Regions from separate parts of the Pseudomonas sp. GW821-FHT02A11 genome, predicted to be linked through region 2. Evidence: predicted binding sites of a transcription regulator. Region 2 holds the regulator's gene; each other region holds the start of a gene.

The links. The regulator sigma-54, encoded in region 2, starts transcription at its own class of promoters, with help from an activator protein. The targets are predictions, from matches to a motif close to ANTGGCATNNANNTTGCTNT.
Region 1: flgB (flagellar basal body rod protein FlgB) is a predicted target of sigma-54. The motif match lies at 1,956-1,975, and genes of this name have one in related genera.
Region 3: AC07V9_RS17560 (CmpA/NrtA family ABC transporter substrate-binding protein) is a predicted target of sigma-54. The motif match lies at 1,987-2,006, and genes of this name have one in related genera.
Region 4: glnA (type I glutamate--ammonia ligase) is a predicted target of sigma-54. The motif match lies at 2,256-2,275, and genes of this name have one in related genera.

Annotation. Positions count from the first base shown of each region.
Region 1 is NZ_JBWKWB010000020.1:28,937-34,072, forward strand. It holds gene AC07V9_RS22795 (chemotaxis protein CheV) at 1-541, shown strand, start outside; gene cheR (protein-glutamate O-methyltransferase CheR) at 583-1,410, shown strand; gene flgB (flagellar basal body rod protein FlgB) at 2,019-2,426, shown strand; gene flgC (flagellar basal body rod protein FlgC) at 2,430-2,873, shown strand; gene AC07V9_RS22815 (flagellar hook assembly protein FlgD) at 2,889-3,584, shown strand; gene flgE (flagellar hook protein FlgE) at 3,613-4,929, shown strand.
Region 2 is NZ_JBWKWB010000018.1:22,205-27,340, reverse strand. It holds gene rapZ (RNase adapter RapZ) at 1-818, opposite strand, end outside; gene ptsN (PTS IIA-like nitrogen regulatory protein PtsN) at 821-1,285, opposite strand; gene hpf (ribosome hibernation-promoting factor, HPF/YfiA family) at 1,298-1,606, opposite strand; gene AC07V9_RS21750 (RNA polymerase factor sigma-54) at 1,684-3,183, opposite strand; gene lptB (LPS export ABC transporter ATP-binding protein) at 3,371-4,096, opposite strand; gene lptA (lipopolysaccharide transport periplasmic protein LptA) at 4,096-4,644, opposite strand; gene lptC (LPS export ABC transporter periplasmic protein LptC) at 4,631-5,136, opposite strand, start outside.
Region 3 is NZ_JBWKWB010000011.1:173,267-178,402, forward strand. It holds gene AC07V9_RS17555 (ANTAR domain-containing response regulator) at 40-615, opposite strand; gene AC07V9_RS17560 (CmpA/NrtA family ABC transporter substrate-binding protein) at 629-1,837, opposite strand; gene AC07V9_RS17565 (quinone-dependent dihydroorotate dehydrogenase) at 2,110-3,132, shown strand; gene rmf (ribosome modulation factor) at 3,309-3,524, opposite strand; gene rlmKL (bifunctional 23S rRNA (guanine(2069)-N(7))-methyltransferase RlmK/23S rRNA (guanine(2445)-N(2))-methyltransferase RlmL) at 4,098-5,136, shown strand, end outside.
Region 4 is NZ_JBWKWB010000033.1:8,715-13,850, forward strand. It holds gene AC07V9_RS27210 (chorismate mutase) at 15-599, opposite strand; gene glnA (type I glutamate--ammonia ligase) at 753-2,159, opposite strand; gene thiI (tRNA uracil 4-sulfurtransferase ThiI) at 2,490-3,944, shown strand; gene typA (translational GTPase TypA) at 4,084-5,136, shown strand, end outside.

The DNA of each region.
Region 1 (5,136 bases), on a different contig from region 2:
CTACCTCACGGCAGTGACGCGTATCGATAACCAGTTGGTGGAAATCATCGACGTGGAGAAAATCCTCGCCGAAGTGGCGCCGGTCTCGGAAAATATTTCCGCGGGCGTGGTGACTGAAGAAGTGCAGCACAAGGCCTTGTCCCTGCGCGTGTTGACGGTCGACGACTCGTCGGTGGCGCGCAAGCAGGTAACGCGTTGCCTGCAGACCGTGGGCGTGGAGGTGACGGCGTTGAATGACGGTCGTCAGGCACTCGATTTCCTGCGCAAACTGGTAGATGAAGGCAAGAAACCCGAAGAAGAATTTCTGATGATGATCTCCGACATTGAAATGCCGGAGATGGACGGCTACACCTTGACTGCAGAGATTCGCAGCGATCCGCGCATGCAAAAGCTGCATATCGTCCTGCACACCTCGTTGTCGGGGGTGTTCAACCAGGCGATGGTGAAGAAGGTAGGTGCCGACGATTTTCTGGCCAAGTTCCGGCCGGACGATCTTGCAGCTAGAGTGGTCGATCGCATCAGAGCGGCAGATATCAGCTGAGGAGGGTCTTCCTCGGCTGTTCACATGATTTGAGAGGCGGCATGTCTACAGGTAATTTGGATTTTGAGCAGTTCCGGGTCTTCCTGGAAAAAGCCTGTGGCATTTTGCTGGGTGAAAACAAGCAGTACCTGGTCTCCAGCCGCCTGAACAAGCTGATGGAGCAGCAGGGGCTGAAATCGCTGGGCGAGCTGATTCAGCGTATCCAGACACAGCCGCGCAGTGGTTTGCGCGAGCAGGTGGTGGATGCGATGACCACCAACGAAACCCTGTGGTTTCGCGATACCTACCCGTTCGAGGTGCTCAAGAACAAGGTGTTGCCGGAGCAGATCAAGGCCAGCCCCGGCTTGCGTCCGCGCATCTGGTCGGCGGCGTGTTCGTCGGGGCAAGAGCCGTACTCGCTGTCGATGTCGATCGATGAGTTCGAGCGCAGCAATCCGGGCCAGTTGAAGGCCGGGGCGCAGATTGTCGCGACTGATCTGTCGGGCAGCATGCTGACCAACTGCAAGACGGGCGAGTACGACAGCCTGGCGATTGGCCGAGGCCTGTCGCCGGATCGGTTGCAGCGCTACTTCGACCAGAAGACGCCGGGGCGCTGGACGGTCAAGGCGCCAATCAAGAGTCGAGTGGAGTTTCGTTCGTTCAACCTGCTGGACAGTTATGCGGCGTTGGGCAAGTTCGACATCGTGTTCTGCCGCAATGTGTTGATCTACTTCTCCGCTGAGGTGAAGAAGGACATTCTGTTGCGCATTCATGCGACGTTGAAGCCGGGGGGCTATTTGTTCCTCGGGGCGTCGGAGGCGTTGAACGGGTTGCCGGATCATTATCAGATGGTGCAGTGCAGTCCCGGGATTATTTACCAGGCCAAGTGATGTTGGGTTGGTTGTGTTTTGGAGAACCCGCTTTGGCGGGTTTTCTTTTTTGCGGCTGCGATCCATGGCAGGGGGCGGCTCTTCCGGCATCCCTCCCGCTTGACCCGCGCAGCTGCATAACCCGTGAGAGCGAATTTATTCGCGAGATGCCGGTACACCCGACACGCATCTGTCGCCTGAATATCCTTCGCGAATGAATTCGCTCCCACAGGGGAATCGCATGCGGAGAGGAAAAATCCGAATCTTTTTTTGATCTTCGGGCATGAACAGCAACAGGTGAAGCTGAGCGCCTGACCTGTGGGAGAATTCATTCGCGAGATGCCGGTACATCCGATACAGATCTGTCGCCTGAACATCCTTCGCGACTGAAATCGGTCCCGCAGGGGCATTGCGTGCACGGCGGCAAATCCGCATCCGCAATCAACGGCAAAAAAACGGCACCCACCTTGCCGCTTTCCTCCTCCTCAGCGGAAACCCCTTGCCGCTTTTCTGGCATCTCCCCTGGGCAACTGCCTTCAATCCCCCGTAATACGGGCTTTGCAAGAACTGGCACGCCACTTGCTATCTCTCTGTCACGAACATCTGGTCAACCGATAAAGGTTCCCGACATGAGCATCAGTTTCGACAACGCACTGGGCATTCACGAGAAAGCGCTGAACTTCCGCGCTCAACGTGCTGAAGTGCTGGCCAACAACATTACCAACGCCGACACGCCAAACTACAAGGCGCGCGACCTGGACTTTTCCAAGGTGTTGGCCGCTGAAAGCGACAAGGCCAAGAACGGCACGTTCGCCCTGAACACCACCAACAGCCATCACATCGAGGCGCAAGGCGTGGATTCGGGTGAAGCGAGCCTGCTGTACCGCACGCCATCGCAGCCGTCGCTGGACCAGAACACCGTCGACGCTCAGGTCGAGAACGCCAATTACGCTGAAAACGCCATCGGCTTCCAGGCCAGCTTCACCTTGCTCAACAGTAAGTTCAAAGGGCTCGTATCGGCCCTGCGCGGAGAGTAATTCATGTCCCTATCCAGTGTTTTCAATATTGCCGGTAGCGGCATGAGTGCGCAGAACACTCGTCTGAACACCGTGGCCAGTAACATCGCCAACGCCGAGACCGTGTCCTCCAGCATGGACAAGACCTATCGCGCACGGCACCCGGTGTTTGCCACCGTGTTTCAGGGCCAGGAGTCTGGCGGCAGCGCTTCGCTGTTCGAAGAGCAGGGCCAGGCCGGCACCGGCGTACAGGTTTCCGGCATCGTTGAAGATGCCTCCAACCTGGAAGCACGTTACGAGCCAAATCACCCGGCTGCGGACAAGAACGGTTACGTCTATTACCCGAACGTCAATGTGGTCAATGAGATGGCTGACATGATCTCGGCCAGTCGTTCGTTCCAGACCAACGCGGAAATCATGAACACCGCCAAAACAATGATGCAGAAGGTCCTGACCCTGGGTCAGTGATAAGGGGCGAACGCAATGACCGTTACTAACGACACCACAACCAGCGACTACATCAAGTCGCTGCAGACGGTGACCTCCGGCAAGACCGGCGACAGCACCACCGGCGCCAGCACCCTGGGCAAGGATTCGTTCCTGCAGTTGCTGGTGACCCAGATGCAGAACCAGAATCCGCTCGATCCCCAGGACAACAGCGAGTTCGTGGCCCAGCTGGCGCAGTTCAGCAGCCTGGAAACCATGCAGAACCTGAGCACCTCGGTCGATGCGATCGGTGGCATGTACCAGTCTTCGCAGGCGCTGCAGGCTTCGTCGCTGGTGGGCCGTTCGGTGATCGCCGACGCCAGTTCGACCAATGTCGACACCACCAAAGGCATGACCGGTCAGGCCGTGGTGCCTTCGACCAGCACGATCACCACCGTGAAGATTTACGACAGCACCGGCAGCGTGGTTCGCACCCTTGACCTGGGCCAGCAAAAAGCCGGCAACGCCAGCTTCACCTGGGATGGCAAGGACGATGCGGGCAATCAGCTGGAATCGGGTAATTACAGCTTCAAGGCAACGGGCAGTCTCGATGGCACGTCCACGGGCCTGACCACCTACCTGCCTGCGACGGTGACCAGTGTCACCATGGGCTCGGCGGGTACCTCAATGACTCTTAATCTGGCCAACGGCACCAACATCGCCTTGTCCAAAGTTCAACAAATCGGGATCTAGAGCCGACTCGACGGCGCAGGAGTGAAGTATGTCTTTCAATATCGGTCTGAGTGGGCTCTACGCAGCGAACAAAAGTCTCGACGTCGCCGGCAACAACATTGCCAACGTCGCGACCGTCGGTTTCAAGGCGTCCCGTGCGGAATTTGCTGACCAGTACGCGCAATCCATTCGCGGCACTTCGGGCGGTACCGACGTCGGTAGCGGTGTTCGCACCGCGGCTGTGACTCAGCAGTTCACCCAAGGTGCGCTGACCACCGGCACCGGCCGTGATCTGGACCTGGCAATCAACGGTAACGGTTTCTTCCTGCTGAGCAACAACGGCGAGAAGCTCTACACCCGTGCCGGTAACTTCCATACCGACAGCTCCGGCAACATCATCGACACCAACGGCAACAACTTGCAGGGCTACGGCGTCGATGCCAACGGCAACGTGATGAACGGCGTGCTGACCAATCTGAAGGTCGACACCTCGAACATGGCGCCGAAGGCGACGAGCACCATTACCATCAAGTCCAACCTGGACTCGTCCAAGCCTATCGTAACGGGCGCTGCGTTCGATCCGGCCGACACCACGACCTACACGTCGACGTACAGCACGCCGATCTACGACAGTCAGGGTAACGAACACACCCTGTCCCAGTATTTCCGCAAGACAGACACCAACGACTGGACCATGTACACCCTGATCGACGGCCGCAGCATCACCGACCCTGAGAACTCGACGACTCCGGCGGCGACCGAGCTGACCTTCGACGCCTCGGGCAATCTGGTGACCCCGACGGTCACCAGTGGTGGCGTGAGTGTTAACAGCGACGGAACTTTCAGCATCGACGGTTGGGTGCCGGCGCAAAGCAAGACTGTCGGTTCGACCACGACGTGGGTCGCGAACGGCGCGGGCGCATCCGCCAAGATGAAGCTGGACATGCTGGCCACCACCCAGACCAACGCCGCCGGTGGCGCGATCTCCAAGAGCCAGGACGGTAACTACACCGGCCAGATCAGTGCGATGAACGTGGACTCCAGCGGTAACCTGTTCGCGACGTACACCAATGGTCAGTCCAAGGTGATCGGCCAGGTTGCATTGACCACCTTCGCCAACGTGCAGGGCCTGGCGCCAGCGGGTGGCACCATGTGGCGTGAAACCTACGCTTCGGGCATCCCGGTCACCGGTACGCCGGAGTCCGGTACGCTGGGCAGCATTACCGGTTCTGCGCTGGAAGAATCCAACGTTGACCTGACCGGTGAGCTGGTTCAGTTGATCAAGGCGCAGAGCAACTATCAGGCGAACGCGAAGACGATCTCGACCGAGAGCACCATTCTGCAAACCACGATTCAGATGACCTGATAGCGTTGCGATGATTTTGCTGTAGTTCGAGCCCCTCTTTTGAGGGGTTTTTTTTTGTTTTTTTGGAGGAGGTCGGGTGTTTTGGCGCTGGGTTTTGGAGGGTCTGCCGTTAGAGAAAACCCCACAGCGCATGCGATTACAGTGCGTTAAAACATCAAGACCCATCCCACTCGATAACTAGAAAATTCCTACTCCCGTCAATGCGAG
Region 2 (5,136 bases):
GATTGTTGCAGGACCTGACCCAAGCGTTCGGTCAGGTAGACGGAGCGGTGGTGCCCGCCGGTGCAGCCAATGGCAATGGTGACGTATGCACGGCTGCTGGCGGCGAAGCGCGGCAACCATTTGATCAGGTATGAGGAGATGTCCTGAAACATTTCCTCGACATCAGGTTGAGCCGCCAGGTAATCGGCCACCGGCTGGTCGAGCCCCGATTGCGCGCGCAGTTCGGGTTTCCAGTAAGGATTGGGCAGGCAGCGCACATCGAACACGAGGTCGGCGTCCACCGGCATGCCGCGCTTGAAGCCGAACGACTCGATCAGAAACGCAGTGCCCGGCTCTGGCTTGTTCAGCAGGCGCAACTTGAGGGTGTCGCGCAGCTGGTAGAGGTTCAGGTGGGTCGTATCGATGGTCAGGTCGGCCAAGTCGATGATCGGCCCGAGCAAGTTCTTTTCGTCACGAATGGCTTCGGCCAGCGAGCGTGTGGCGTTGCTCAGCGGGTGGCGGCGGCGCGTTTCGGAAAAGCGTTTGAGCAACGTGGATTCTTCGGCGTCCAGGAACAGCACGTCACAGCGGATGTGCCGCCCACGCACCTCTTCGAGCAGGCGCGGGAAGCGTGTCAGGTGGCTGGGCAGGTTGCGGGCATCTATGGAAACGGCCAGCAACGGCTCGGCGAGCTCAGTGTTGATCAGCGCGCGCTCGGCCAGTTCGGGGAGCAAGCCCGCGGGCAGGTTATCGACGCAGTAGAAACCGCTGTCTTCGAGAACATCGAGGGCCGTACTCTTGCCGGAGCCGGAGCGACCGCTGACGATGATCATGCGCATGATCAGTGACCGTTCTGAACGTGAAGCACGACGTTGTAGAGCTCATCACTGCTTTTGGCGCCACGCAGGCTTGCCCGCACGTCGGCACGGTCGAGCATGCTGGCGATCTGGCGCAGCAGTTCGAGGTGCGCGTCGGTGGCCGCCTCGGGGACGAGCAGGACGAACAATAGATCCACGGGCGCGCCGTCAATGGCGTCGAAGTCGACCGGGCGTTCAAGATGCAGCACGGCGCTGACCGGCGCGGTGCAGCCTTTGAGTCTGCAGTGAGGAATGGCGATGCCGTTGCCAAAGCCGGTCGAACCGAGCTTTTCGCGGGCGATGAGGCTTTCGTAGACGGTTTGCCAGTCGAACTCGGGCACTTCTTTGCCGATCAGCTTGGCAATCTCTTCGAGTACAGCTTTTTTACTGCCGCCTGGCACGTTCACGAGGGAACGGCCAGGGGTCAGGATGTTTTCAAGTCGGATCATGGATGAGGGGTATCAGCGAGCTGCCGCACCTTTGAGGATGCTTTGCTGCTTTTCCTTATGCTTGAGCAATTGTCTGTCCAGCTTGTCAGTGAGCAGGTCGATTGCCGCGTACATGTCGTCATGTTCCGCATTGGCAACCACTTCTCCACCGTGGATATGCAGCGTGGCCTCGATCTTCTGTTTGAGTTTCTCGACGGCCATCGTCACCTGAACGTTGGTAATCTTGTCAAAGTGCCCTTCGAGCTTTTTGAGTTTCAGCTCGACGTATTCGCGCAGGGGCTTGGTTACTTCCAGTTGGTGTCCACTGATGTTGACTTGCATACAGCTTCTCCTTCGTTGCCAGTGCATTAAGAGGCAGGCTTGGATGCCTGCCACTGGAACGCTGTGGCCTGTGCCCTTTACATCAGTCGCTTGCGTTCGCTTGAAGGCGCTATCCCTAGAGATTCGCGGTATTTGGCGACTGTGCGACGGGCCACTTGAATGCCTTGTGCCTCCAGTAAACCAGCGATCTTGCTGTCACTCAACGGCTTTTTCTGATTTTCCGCAGCAACCAGTTTTTTGATGATCGCGCGGATCGCCGTGGACGAGCATTCACCGCCTTCGGAGGTACTGACGTGGCTGGAGAAGAAGTACTTCAGTTCGTAAATGCCGCGCGGCGTGTGCATGAATTTCTGCGTGGTGACACGAGAAATCGTTGACTCGTGCATGCCAACCGCTTCGGCGATATCGTGCAGCACGAGCGGCTTCATCGCCTCGTCGCCGTACTCCAGGAACCCGCGTTGATGTTCGACGATCTGGGTGGCGACCTTCATCAGGGTCTCATTGCGGCTTTGCAGGCTCTTGATGAACCAGCGCGCCTCCTGCAACTGGTTGCGCATGAAGGTGTTGTCGGCGCTGGTGTCGGCGCGGCGCACGAAACCTGCGTACTGCGGATTCACGCGCAGACGCGGCACGGCTTCCTGATTCAGCTCGACCAGCCAGCGCTCGTTGTCCTTGCGCACGATGACGTCAGGCACCACGTACTCGGCTTCGGTGGATTCGATCTGTGATCCGGGACGCGGGTTGAGGCTCTGGACCAGTTCAATGACCTGGCGCAGGTCGTCTTCCTTGATCTTCATGCGGCGCATCAGCTGCGCGTAATCGCGGCTACCGAGCAGGTCGATGTAGTCGCTGACCAGCCGCTGTGCTTCGGCGAGCCACTTGGTCTTGGCCGGGAGCTGACGCAGTTGCAGCAGCAGGCATTCGCTCAGGGTGCGGGCGCCGATGCCTGCGGGTTCGAATTGCTGAATGCGATGAAGCACGGCTTCGATTTCGTCCAGCTCGATGTCGAGTTCCGGGTCGAAAGCGTCCAGCAGTTCTTCGAGGGATTCGTCCAGGTAACCCTGGTTGTTGATGCAGTCGATCAGCGTGACCGCGATCAGGCGGTCGGTATCGGACATCGGTGCCAGGTTCAGTTGCCACAGCAGATGGCTCTGCAGGCTCTCGCCCGCGGAGGTGCGGGTGGTGAAGTCCCACTCGTCATCGTCATTGCTGGGCAGGCTGCTGGCGCTGGTCTGGTAGACATCTTCCCAGGCTGTGTCGACGGGCAGTTCGTTGGGAATGCGTTCGCTTTCGCTCCACTCGCTGTCTTCGAACGTGTCGACGGTCGGTGCTGATTCCTGGTAGGTCGGTTCCTGAATCTCAGGGGTGGGCTTTGTTTCGATATTGTCGGCCATGGGGTCGGCGTTATCGAAATCGTCGCCTTCTTCCTGGCGCTCCAGCATAGGGTTTGACTCCAGTGCCTCCTGAATTTCCTGTTGGAGATCCAGCGTCGACAGTTGGAGTAAGCGGATGGCCTGTTGCAGCTGCGGTGTCATCGTCAGCTGCTGGCCCATTCTCAAGACTAGCGAAGGTTTCATGGCAGGGACTTAACACCTTATTCGCCGGCGCACATGGGCGCCATCCACTACTAGGGCGCCGGGGCGCCAACTTAAGCAAATTATATGCCTGAAACCTGTGTGTTTGCCTAGGGTGTGATGGCAATTAATGCGAGGTTGGCGATGAGTCGCATGTTGCGTTCATCCGCCAACCCTTGCCATCGGCCGCTTACAGGCGGAACTCGTGGCCGAGATACACTTCCTTCACCAACTGGTTGGCGAGAATGGTTTCAGAGTCACCTTCTGCGATCAGTTGCCCATCGTTGACGATGTAGGCCGTTTCACAGATGTCGAGGGTCTCGCGGACGTTGTGGTCAGTGATCAGAACGCCGATGCCCTTGGCCTTGAGATGGTAGATGATCTGCTTGATGTCACCCACGGAGATCGGGTCGACACCGGCGAAGGGTTCGTCGAGCAGGATGAACTTGGGGGCGGTGGCCAGGGCGCGTGCGATTTCGACACGGCGGCGTTCGCCACCCGAAAGGCTCATGCCAAGGTTGTCGCGAATGTGCGTGATGTGGAATTCCTGAAGCAGGCTCTCCAGCTCTTTGCGACGCCCGGCGCGGTCGAGTTCCTTGCGGGTCTCGAGAATGGCCATGATGTTGTCCGACACCGACAGCTTGCGGAAGATCGAGGCTTCCTGCGGCAGGTAGCCGATACCGGCGCGTGCGCGGCCGTGCATGGGCTGATGGCTGACGTCCTGGTCGTCGATCAGGACGCGGCCCTGATCGGCCTGAACCAGGCCGACGATCATATAGAAACATGTCGTCTTGCCTGCGCCGTTAGGACCCAGGAGGCCGACGATCTGACCGCTGTCGATGGACAGGCTGACATCACGTACGACCTGGCGAGCCTTGTAGGCCTTGGCCAGGTGTTGGGCTTTCAGCGTCGCCATTACTGGGCCTTCTGCTGGTCGGTTTTCTTTTTCGGCTGGATCACCATGTCGACGCGAGGACGGGCTTCAGTGACCTTGCTGCCTGTTGCGCGGCCGGCACTGGCAAGCTTTCTGACCGTGTCATAGACGATTTTCTCGCCCTGGGTCACGTTGTTGTCCTTGTCGACCACTTTGGCCTTGTCGATCAGCACGATGCGGTTTTGCGGCGCGTGGTACTGGATCGTCACGCCCCAGCCCTGAACGGGTTTGGGGTCGCCGGCCGTCTGCAACTGCTCGAAGTAGGCCAGGTTGCCCACCGAGGTCACGACGTCGATGTCACCTTCCGGGGTGCGGGTCATGGTCACCTTGTTGCCGGTGACCTTCATCGAGCCCTGGGTGATGATCACGTTACCGGTGTAGGTGGCGACGCCTTGCTTGTCGTCCAGTTGGGCGTCGTCGGCCTGAACACGGATAGGCTGGACTTGATCGTTCGGCAGAGCCCAGGCGCTCACGCTTCCCAGTGCTGCGCCCAGGCCGAGCAAAATAGGGAGGGTTTTAAGGAGCCTCATACTGTCCTCTTGCGTTCGATAGCAGGTGTATCCTGCTTTCTTTTAGATAGGCCTTCATACCCGTACCGGTGCTCACGCCGTTAAAGCCGTCGATTCTAACGGGTTGCGCGGTTTCCGCATATTGCTTCTGAGGGAAGACTGTCATGCGGGTGCTGGTGATGATCGTGGTCCGGTTCTTTTCGTCGGTGCGGTTGATGTGCACCTGATCGATCAGCTCGACCTGTTCCCCGCCCGGCGACACCTCGGCGCGCACGCTCTTCACATGCCATGGGAACTCGGTGCCGCGATACATCGCCATGACCGGAGTCGTCATCAGGGTCACGTCGGTGGCCTTCAGATGCTCGGCCTTGTCGGCAGTCAGGTCGTATTGCACCGTACCGTCAGGCAGGTACTGGATGGTGTGGGTGTTGGTTGCATAGTAGTCGATGGCGCTTTCGTCGACCGCCACCTTGGGCTGGTCCATGAAGCTTTCCGGGCTGATGTTCCAGTAGC
Region 3 (5,136 bases), on a different contig from region 2:
CATGTAGCAAAACGTGGGCCAGTTGGCCGCACGGTGGCATCAACCCAATAGTTCGCTCATGGCGATGATCTGCTCGGCCACCTGCACCAGCTTTTGCTGACGGCTCATGGCTTGGCGCCGCATCAGGGTGTAGGCCTCTTCTTCGTTGCAGTTTTTCATCTTCATCAGCAGGCCTTTGGCGGTTTCGATGCGCTTGCGTTCGGCCAACTGCTGATCCCGCGCGTGCAATTGTGCGCGCAGGTCCTGGTCACTTTCGAAGCGGGCCATGGCCACGTCGAGTATCGGCTGCAGACGTTGTGCGTGAATGCCCTCGACGATGTAGGCACTGACCCCGGATTTGATGGCTTGACGCATGACGTTCGGGTCGTGCTCGTCGGTGAACATGACGATGGGTCGGGGCAGGTCGCGGGTGACCAGCACCACCTGTTCCATCACATCGCGACCGGGGGATTCGGTGTCGATGAGGATCACGTCCGGGCGCACGGCCTGCACCCGCTGGGGCAGGTCAATGACCAGGCCGGACTCGTCGATCACCTCGAAGCCCGCTTCAGTCAGCGCGGTTTTCAGCCGTCCGACCTTTTTGGGCGTGTCGTTGATCAGCAGGATTCGCAGCATCGTCGCGTCTCCTTCAGCGAGCGCGCGTGACAGACGTGTCGTCGGCCAGCGCATGAAGTTTGAAGCCGTGGGCGTAGGCCACCGGATCGCTGCCATCCCAGATCTTGCCATCGATGAGCTGGCTGCTGCGCATCACCGATTCGGGCACCGGCACATCCAGCGCCTCGGCGGCCTGACGATACAGCGCCAGTTGCTGCACCTGGCTGGCGATACCCAGATAATCCGGGTCCTCGCGCAGCAGACCCCAGCGGCGAAACTGGGTCATGAACCACATGCCGTCGGACAGCCAAGGCATGTTCACCTCGCCCTGACGATGGAAGCTGACCGCGTGGTGATCCTGCCAGTGATTGCCCAGCCCGTCGGCGTATTGACCCAGCAGGCGGGCCTCGATGTCTTCGACCTGCGCATTGACGAAGTCCCTGCCGCTGAGCATGTGTGCAGCGCTGCGGCGGTTGTCCAGGCTGTCCTCGATGAAGCGGCTGGCGTCGAGCACGGCCATGATCAGCGCTCGCGCGGTGTTGGGGTGGCGCTGGACGAACTCGCGGGTGCAACCCAGCACTTTTTCCGGGTGATCGGGCCAGATCGTCTGGCTGGTCGCCAGGGTGAAACCGAGGTTCTGATTCACAGCGCTGGCGCCCCATGGCTCACCCACGCAAAAGCCGTCGATACGTCCGGCCTTGAGGTGTTCGACCATCTGCGGCGGCGGCACCACCACGCTGTCGACATCCTGCAGCGGGTGTATACCCTGGCTGGCGAGCCAGTAATACAGCCACATCGCGTGATTACCAGTGGGCAGGGTCTGGGCAAAGGTGAGTTTTGTCCCGCTTTGGTGCGTGCGCAGGTCCAGTGCGTCAGGAGTGATCACGCCTGCGTGCTGCAGGTCGGCAGACAGGTTGATGCTCTGGCCGTTCTGGTTCAGGCCCATGAGCACGGCCATGTCGTTGGCGGGAGAACCGATGCCCAGTTGAGCGGCATAGATCAGCCCATACAGGCTATGAGCAGCGTGCAGTTCGCCGTTGATCAGCTTGTCACGAAGGTTCGCCCAGGAGCTCTGACGGCGCAGGTTGATGTTCAAGCCATAAAGCTGGGCGAAGCCCTGAGTGGCGGCGACAATCAGTGAGGCGCTGTCGGTGAGGGGCATGAAACCCACATCGATGCTGCTCAGTTCCGGCGCGTCGCTGCCGTTGATCCACGCCTGTGGCGTATCGAAGCTGTCGTTCATGGTTTTCGGTTCCGCCTGAAGGCCGCAGGCTCAAAGGGCTGCGATCTTCCATAAAAAAACGCCGCACCGCGCCAAGCCTTTACCTGTGCAGTGACGACGTCATTGTCCGAGGCGCGCTCCGCCGTTGGAGCACGTTCTATAAGAAGGCTCAAGCAAGCGATATGCCATTGGCCGGCCGCCCTTATGCAAACTTCGCGACATGCCTCGCGCTCGACCCTTGGGCTGTCTATAATCGGCCGCTGACTTCAGCCTCAAACGAGCCGCGCCCGCCCATGTATAACTTGGCCCGCCAGTTACTGTTCAAACTCTCCCCGGAAACCTCCCACGACCTGTCTATCGACCTGATCGGCGCAGGCGGTCGGCTGGGGCTCAATGGCCTGTTGAGCAAGGCGCCCGCGCGCTTTCCGGTGACGGTCATGGGCCTGCAGTTCCCCAATCCTGTGGGTTTGGCGGCGGGTCTGGACAAAAACGGCGCGGCCATCGACGGCTTTGCCCAGCTGGGTTTCGGCTTCGTCGAAATCGGCACCGTGACGCCGCGTCCGCAGCCGGGCAATCCGAAACCGCGGATTTTCCGCCTACCCCACGCTGAAGGCATCATCAACCGCATGGGCTTCAACAACCTGGGCGTCGACAACCTGGTCGGCCGTGTGCAGGCCGCCAACTACAACGGCATTCTGGGCATCAACATCGGCAAGAACTTCGACACCCCCGTGGAGCGTGCGGTTGACGACTACCTGATCTGCCTGGACAAGGTCTACGCCCACGCCAGCTACATCACCGTCAATGTCAGCTCGCCCAATACCCCGGGCCTGCGCAGCCTGCAATTTGGCGACTCGCTCAAGCAACTGCTCCAAGCTTTGCGCCTGCGACAGGAAGTCCTGACCCAGACCCACGGCAAGCGTGTGCCGCTGGCGATCAAGATCGCCCCGGACATGAGCGATGAAGAAACCGTGCTGGTGGCCAGCGCGCTGCTGGAATCGGGAATGGACGCGGTGATCGCCACCAACACCACCCTGAGCCGCGAAGGCGTCGAAGGCCTGCCCCACGCCGACGAGGCGGGCGGTCTGTCCGGTGCGCCGGTGCGTGAGAAGAGCACCCATATTGTCAAAGTGCTGGCCGGTGAGCTGGGCGGGAAACTGCCGATCATTGCGGCCGGTGGCATTACCGAAGGCAAGCACGCGGCCGAGAAGATCGCTGCCGGTGCGAGTCTCGTGCAGGTGTATTCGGGCTTCATCTATAAGGGGCCAGCGCTGATTCGCGAGTCGGTCGACGCCATTGCGGCAATGCCTCGGTAAAGAGCCAGCAAAATAGCGCCCATAAAAAAGAGGGGTTCCGATAAGGAACCCCTCTTTGGGCGTAAGCCCGCCGTCCGGATGGGACGTGCATGTTTCAGGTGTAAAGCGAATCTGATTGTCGGGTCTCTGTTAAGAAACCATGTTGAGTCCTAAGAAACCTTATTAAGTCGGGTGTGTCAGCCGACCGCGTGAAGTTCGTTGAGTCTGTGGATACCCGCAGTGCCGGTCATACCGTCCCAGTTGTCGCCTCGTCCTTCTCGCCAGCCGTTGATCCAGGCTTGACGTACCGACGGTAGAGTAAATGGGCAAAGCTCACGGGATTTACCAGTTACGCCGTATTGATATCCGCGCGAAAATGCTCTTTCCAACGGATCACGCTTAAGTCTTCTCATAGGGTGTTGCCCTCGTTTGTTGACTGTAATGTCCCTGGAGACCTCAGGTTGAGGTCAGGCAGAAATCATCTGCCTTTTATGCCCGCTGCCGGCGTCGCGGGCCTTGATACCATCGTCGTTGCGCCGATGGCCTGAGGTGATTTCTAACCAATGCACCGGACGCTGTGAATGACCGTTTTGTCATAAGAACGTAACCGTTGGAACTTTAAGACCATAAGCGCTGAATCGTTTCGAGTGCACTTTTTTCGCCGAGCCCCCTGAAACGAGGGTCTTGATGAAATTTGCGAGTCGTTCTCAAGAACGGGTGATGGCTGATTGACGTCAGATTTAAAACGACGAAGGGTCAGCAATGTGACTTTTTATTACGGTCGTTGTCGTGCTGAATAATGGTTTTTTAATATCAAAGTGTCGCGCCCTGTTGAGTGCGGCACCGCTGCCGCCGCGAAATGTATCGTGGCGGTGAATCGGCACAACTTGTGTGCCACGCAGGCGTTCTCCTTGAAAGACGCCTGCTTGTAATCGGGCCGGACAATGCGTTGTCCCGCCACTCAAGCCAAAGGCTCTGGAATACACATGTCGCACCCCTACGAACTCTTCCTCACCTGTCCCAAAGGCCTCGAAGGCCTGCTCGCTGAGGAAGCCACTGCGCTTGGCCTTCAGGAAACCCGCGAACACACCTCCACCATTCGTGGCCACGCCGACATGGAAACCGCCTATCGGCTGTGCCTGTGGTCGCGCTTGGCCAACCGCGTGCTGTTGGTGCTCAAGCGCTTCCCGATGAAGGACGCCGAGGATCTCTACCACGGCGTGCACGACATTGAGTGGGCCGATCATCTGGAGCCTGATGGCACCTTGGCGGTGGAGTTCAGCGGCCATGGTTCGGGCATCGACAACACCCACTTCGGCGCCTTGAAGGTCAAGGACGCCATTGTCGACCGCCTGCGCACTGCCGATGGCTCGCGTCCATCCATCGACAAGCTCAACCCGGACCTGCGCGTTCACCTGCGCCTGGACCGTGGCGAGGCGATTCTCTCGCTGGATTTATCGGGTCACAGCCTGCACCAGCGCGGCTATCGCCTGCAGCAAGGTGCGGCGCCGCTGAAGGAAAACCTCGCGGCTGCCGTGCTGATCCGTGCCGGCTGGCCGCGCATCGCTGCCGAGGGCGGCGCACTGGCCGACCCGATGTGCGGTGTGGGCACGTTCCTCGTCGAAGCGGCGATGATCGCCGCCGATATTGCACCCAACCTCAAGCGTGAGCGCTGGGGCTTTTCGGCCTGGCTGGGTCACGTCCCGGCCCTGTGGCGCAAGCTGCACGACGAAGCGCTGGCCCGTGCCGAAGCGGGTCTGGCCAAGCCGCCGCTGTGGATTCGCGGTTATGAAGCCGACCCTCGCTTGATTCAGCCGGGTCGCAACAACGTCGAGCGCGCCGGGCTGTCGGAGTGGATCAAGATCTACCAGGGCGAAGTCGCGACCTTCGAGCCGCGTCCGGACCAGAACCAGAAAGGCCTGGTCATCTGCAACCCACCGTATGGCGAGCGTTTGGGCGACGAAGCCAGCCTGTTGTACCTCTATCAGAACCTGGGCGAGCGGCTGCGTCAGGCCTGCCTGAACT
Region 4 (5,136 bases), on a different contig from region 2:
GGTGTGTATCCACGTCAGGGCTTGGCCGGCATGACGCACAAGTCGGCTGCCGCCCGCTGCAGTGCTTTTGCCGTGATCGGGTCCGTCGTCTGGCGTTCAATCTCGGCTTGCACCCAGCGCGGGCAGGCGCTGTCTTTGCGATATGGCTGGAACGCTGCGTACTTCTGCATCATCAGCGGCTGCAGCGTATCGAGTCGTACGCGAATCCCGCTGGTCAGGCTGTCGGTCGGCTTCGCGGGCGGCTGAGTGGCCTGCCAGTGAGCGATGCGCGCGTACTGCACCATCTTGTTGGCTACGATCTGCGCGGTCATGAACTGGCGCACATCGGCTTTATCGAGTGCGTAGATGGCGGCCTGCGCCTCGGCATTGGCGATCACCAACTGCTCACGCTCGCTGTCCTGCACAGACTTGCCGCTGTAGAACTTGCTCTGGGCGACATCGTTGGCGATATCCAGGCGTTGATTCATAGCCTCGATCAGCGGACGCAGGGTGTCTGGCGATGGGGGGTTGGTCGCGTTGCTGACACAGCCGGAAATCAAAGGCGTAGCCAGAAGCAGAACCAAGAGTGGTTTGAGCATGTTTGAGCGTATGTCAGTCATTGCAGCGTCCGGCAGTGGGCTAGCGGGACAGTATCCAGAAAAACGGCCCAAAAAAACGACAAATAAATACCACCATGAGTTGATCCGCAGGCATAAAAAAGGCCTCCCGAAGGAGGCCTCTCTTTCACGCCGCTTGCGCTGGCGCGAACCGGATTAGCAGCTGTAGTACAGCTCGTATTCCAGTGGGTGTACGAAGGTACGGACCTTGATTTCTTCTTCCGATTTCAGAGCGATATAGGCATCGATGAAGTCGTCGCTGAAAACGCCGCCTTTGGTCAGGAACGCACGACCTTTGTCCAGCTCTTCCAGGGCTTCTTTCAGGCTGCCGCAAACTTGTGGGATCTCTGCTGCTTCTTCTGGCGGCAGGTCATACAGGTTTTTGTCGGCTGCGTCGCCAGGGTGGATCTTGTTCTGGATGCCGTCCAGGCCAGCCATCAGCAGTGCTGCGAAGGCCAGGTATGGGTTAGCCGATGGATCCGGGAAACGAGCTTCGATGCGGCGGCCGCGTGGGCTGGAGACGTAAGGAATACGGATCGACGCAGAACGGTTACGAGCCGAGTAGGCCAGCATGACTGGCGCTTCGAAACCTGGAACCAGACGCTTGTAGGAGTTGGTCGACGGGTTGGTGAAGCCGTTCAGGGCCTTACCGTGCTTGATGATACCGCCGATGAAGTACAGAGCGGTGTCGGACAGGCCGGCATAACCTTCGCCTGCGAAGGTGTTCTTGCCATCTTTGGCGATGGACATGTGAACGTGCATACCCGAACCGTTGTCGCCGTACAGAGGCTTAGGCATGAAGGTAGCGGTGCGGCCGTAAGCGTCGGCAACGTTGTGAACAACGTATTTGAGGGTCTGAACTTCGTCAGCCTTTTTAACCAGCGTGTTGAACTTCACGCCGATTTCGTTCTGGCCAGCGGTTGCCACTTCGTGGTGGTGAACTTCGACGACCTGGCCCATTTCTTCCAGGGCGTTGCACATTGCGGTGCGGATTTCGTGGTCGTGGTCGAACGGAGGAACCGGGAAGTAGCCGCCTTTGATACCAGGACGGTGGCCCTTGTTGCCGCCTTCGATGTCAGCGTCGGACATCCAGGAGCCTTGTTCGGAGAAGATCTTGAACATGGAACCGGAGATGTCGGATTTGAATTTCACTTCGTCGAAGATGAAGAATTCTGGCTCTGGACCTGCGAAGACGGTGTCACCGATACCGGTGGTCTTCAGGTATTCCTCGGCGCGATGAGCGATGGCGCGTGGGTCGCGATCGTAACCTTGCATGGTCGAAGGTTCGATGATGTCGCAAACCAGGATCAGGGTCGGCTCTTCGGTGAACGGGTCCAGAACGGCGGTTTCGTCGTCTGGCAGCAGGATCATGTCGGAAGCTTCGATGCCTTTCCAGCCGGAGATGGACGAGCCGTCGAACATTTTGCCGACTTCAAAGAAATCGTCTTCCAGCGCATCGCGGGCTGGCATGGTCACGTGGTGCTGAGTACCTTTGGTGTCCGTGAAGCGCAGATCAATCCACTTTACGTCATGATCTTTGATGAGTTGAACCGACTTCGACATGTTGTCCTCCGGGGTGACTTAGGGCCGGGTAGTGGTGGGCCCCTAATATGGGTGATGCCGGGCGCGATAGTCGGCCAAGGCAACCTGCCTCACAAGGGAGCAATTTGCATGCCAGTGCCCCGTGTTGGGTTTCCTGCATAAAACACCGGGTTTTTCGGGTCAAAACGTCGCATTTATGAAAATGAGCGCACCTTTATGGTGCTCTCGGATTGTATACAGTGCCATTTTGGTGCGCTTATGATCGGCTGTGCGATAACTGGTTAAACCTTGAGCAATTTCCGCTATAATCCGCGCCCCCCTTTTTCGACCGGCACTTCGCGCGCTGTTTTCATGAAACTAATCGTCAAAGTTTTCCCAGAAATCACCATCAAAAGCCGGCCGGTGCGCAAGCGCTTCATCAAACAGCTGGCCAAGAACATCCGTACCGTGCTCCGCGATCTGGACCCGGCGCTGGTGGTCGATGGCGTGTGGGACAACCTCGAGGTCGAAACCAGGGTCGAGGACGCGAAGGTCCTGCGCGAAATGACCGAGCGCCTGAGCTGCATGCCGGGCATCGCGCATTTTCTCCAGGTCGATCAATACCCGCTGGGCGATATGGATGACATCTATGAGAAGTGCAAGCTGCATTTCGGTGATGCCTTGCCCGGCAAGATTTTTTCGGTGCGCTGCAAGCGTGCCGGCCATCACAGCTTCAGCTCGATGGACGTCGAGCGTTACGTGGGCAGCAAACTTCGCCGCGAATGCGGCGCTGCCGGCATTTCGCTGAAAGAGCCGCAGGTCGAGGTGCGGATTGAAATCCGCGACCAGCGCCTGTTCGTGATTCACAGCCAGCACAACAGCATCGGCGGCTACCCGTTGGGCTCGCTGGAGCAGACGTTGGTGCTGATGTCCGGCGGTTTCGACTCCACCGTCGCGGCCTATCACGTCATGCGCCGCGGCCTGATGAGCCATTTCTGCTTCTTCAATCTGGGCGGTCGTGCCCACGAGCTGGGCGTGATGGAAGTCGCGCACTTCATCTGGAAGAAGTACGGCAGCTCCCAGCGGGTGCTGTTCGTCAGCGTACCGTTCGAAGAAGTTCTGGGAGAAATTCTCGGAAAAGTCGATAACAGTCATATGGGCGTCGTATTGAAGCGTATGATGTTGCGCGCTGCGACCCACATAGCCGACAGGCTCGACATCGACGCGCTGGTGACCGGCGAGGCGATTTCCCAGGTGTCCAGCCAGACACTGCCCAACCTGTCGGTCATCGACTGCGTGACGGAAAAGCTGGTCTTGCGCCCGCTGATCGCCAGTCACAAGCAGGACATCATCGACGAGGCCGATCAGATCGGCACCGGCGATTTTGCTCGACACATGCCTGAATACTGCGGCGTGATTTCGGTTAACCCGAAAACGGCGGCCAAGCGCCACCGCGTCGAGCACGAAGAGAAAGAATTCGACATGGCCGTGCTCGAGCGTGCGCTCGAAAACGCTCGTCTGGTGCCGATCGATCGCGTGATCGAGGAGCTGGGCCAGGACGTTCAGGTCGAAGAAGTCAGTCAGGCCCTGGCCGGACAAGTGGTCATCGACATCCGTCACCCGGATGAAGCCGAAGACCGCCCGCTGGAACTGTCGGGCATTGAAGTACAAACGCTGCCGTTCTTTGCATTGAACAGCCGTTTCAAGGAACTGGATGAAACACGCCAGTACCTGCTTTATTGCGACAAAGGCGTCATGAGTCGCCTGCATGCTCATCATCTGCTCAGTGAGGGGCATGCCAATGTGCGCGTTTATCGACCGAGCTAAGTGCCCGGGGCTGTTTGCCTGTGGCTTGCGTCACCGGCCCCCCGACACCAGTCGTCAGCCGTAACGGCTTTCGCCGGCTCCACTGTTCATAGCGGCCTACACTAGGTTGCTGACCGAATCCTCTGATCGAGATACACAAGTGATCGAAAATCTACGTAACATCGCCATCATTGCTCACGTTGACCACGGTAAGACTACCCTCGTCGACAAGCTTCTGCGCCAGTCCGGCACCCTTGAGCGTAACGAACTCAATGACGAACGCGTGATGGACTCCAACGACCAGGAAAAAGAGCGCGGCATTACCATTCTGGCGAAAAACACCGCCATCAACTGGAACGGCTACCACATCAACATCGTGGACACCCCGGGCCACGCCGACTTCGGCGGTGAAGTAGAGCGCGTGATGTCGATGGTTGACTCCGTTCTGCTGCTGGTTGACGCTCAAGACGGCCCTATGCCGCAAACCCGTTTCGTGACCAAGAAGGCTTTCGAAGCCGGCCTGCGTCCAATCGTGGTCATCAACAAGGTTGACCGTCCAGGCGCGCGTCCGGATTGGGTTCTGGACCAGATTTTCGACCTGTTCGACAACCTGGGCGCTACCGAAGAACAACTGGACTTCCAGGTTGTTTACGCCTCGGCCCTGAACGGCATCGCCGGCCTGGACCACACCGCCATGGGCGAAGACATGACCGCGCTGTACCAAGCGGTTGTCGACCACGTTCCAGCTCCGGCTGTTGACCGTGACGGACCGTTCCAGATGCAGATCTCGGCACTGGACTACAACAGCTTCCTGGGCGTTATCGGTGTTGGCCGCATCGCTCGTGGTCGCGTCAAGCCGAACACCCCGGTTGTCGCTATCAGCGCCGACGGCAAGCGCCGTAACGGTCGTATCCTGAAGCTGATGGGTCACCACGGTCTGCACCGCGTTGACGTCGAAGAAGCAGCTGCCGGCGACATCGTCTGCATCAGCGGTTTCGACGAGCTGTTCATCTCCGACACCCTGTGCGACATCAACACCGTCGAGGCGATGAAGCCGCTGACCGTTGACGAGCCAACCGTTTCCATGACCTTCCAGGTAAACGACTCGCCATTCTGCGGTAAAGAAGGCAAGTTCGTGACCTCCCGTAACATTAAGGATCGTCTGGACAAAGAGCTGCTGTACAACGTTGCACTGCGCGTTGAAGAAGGCGAC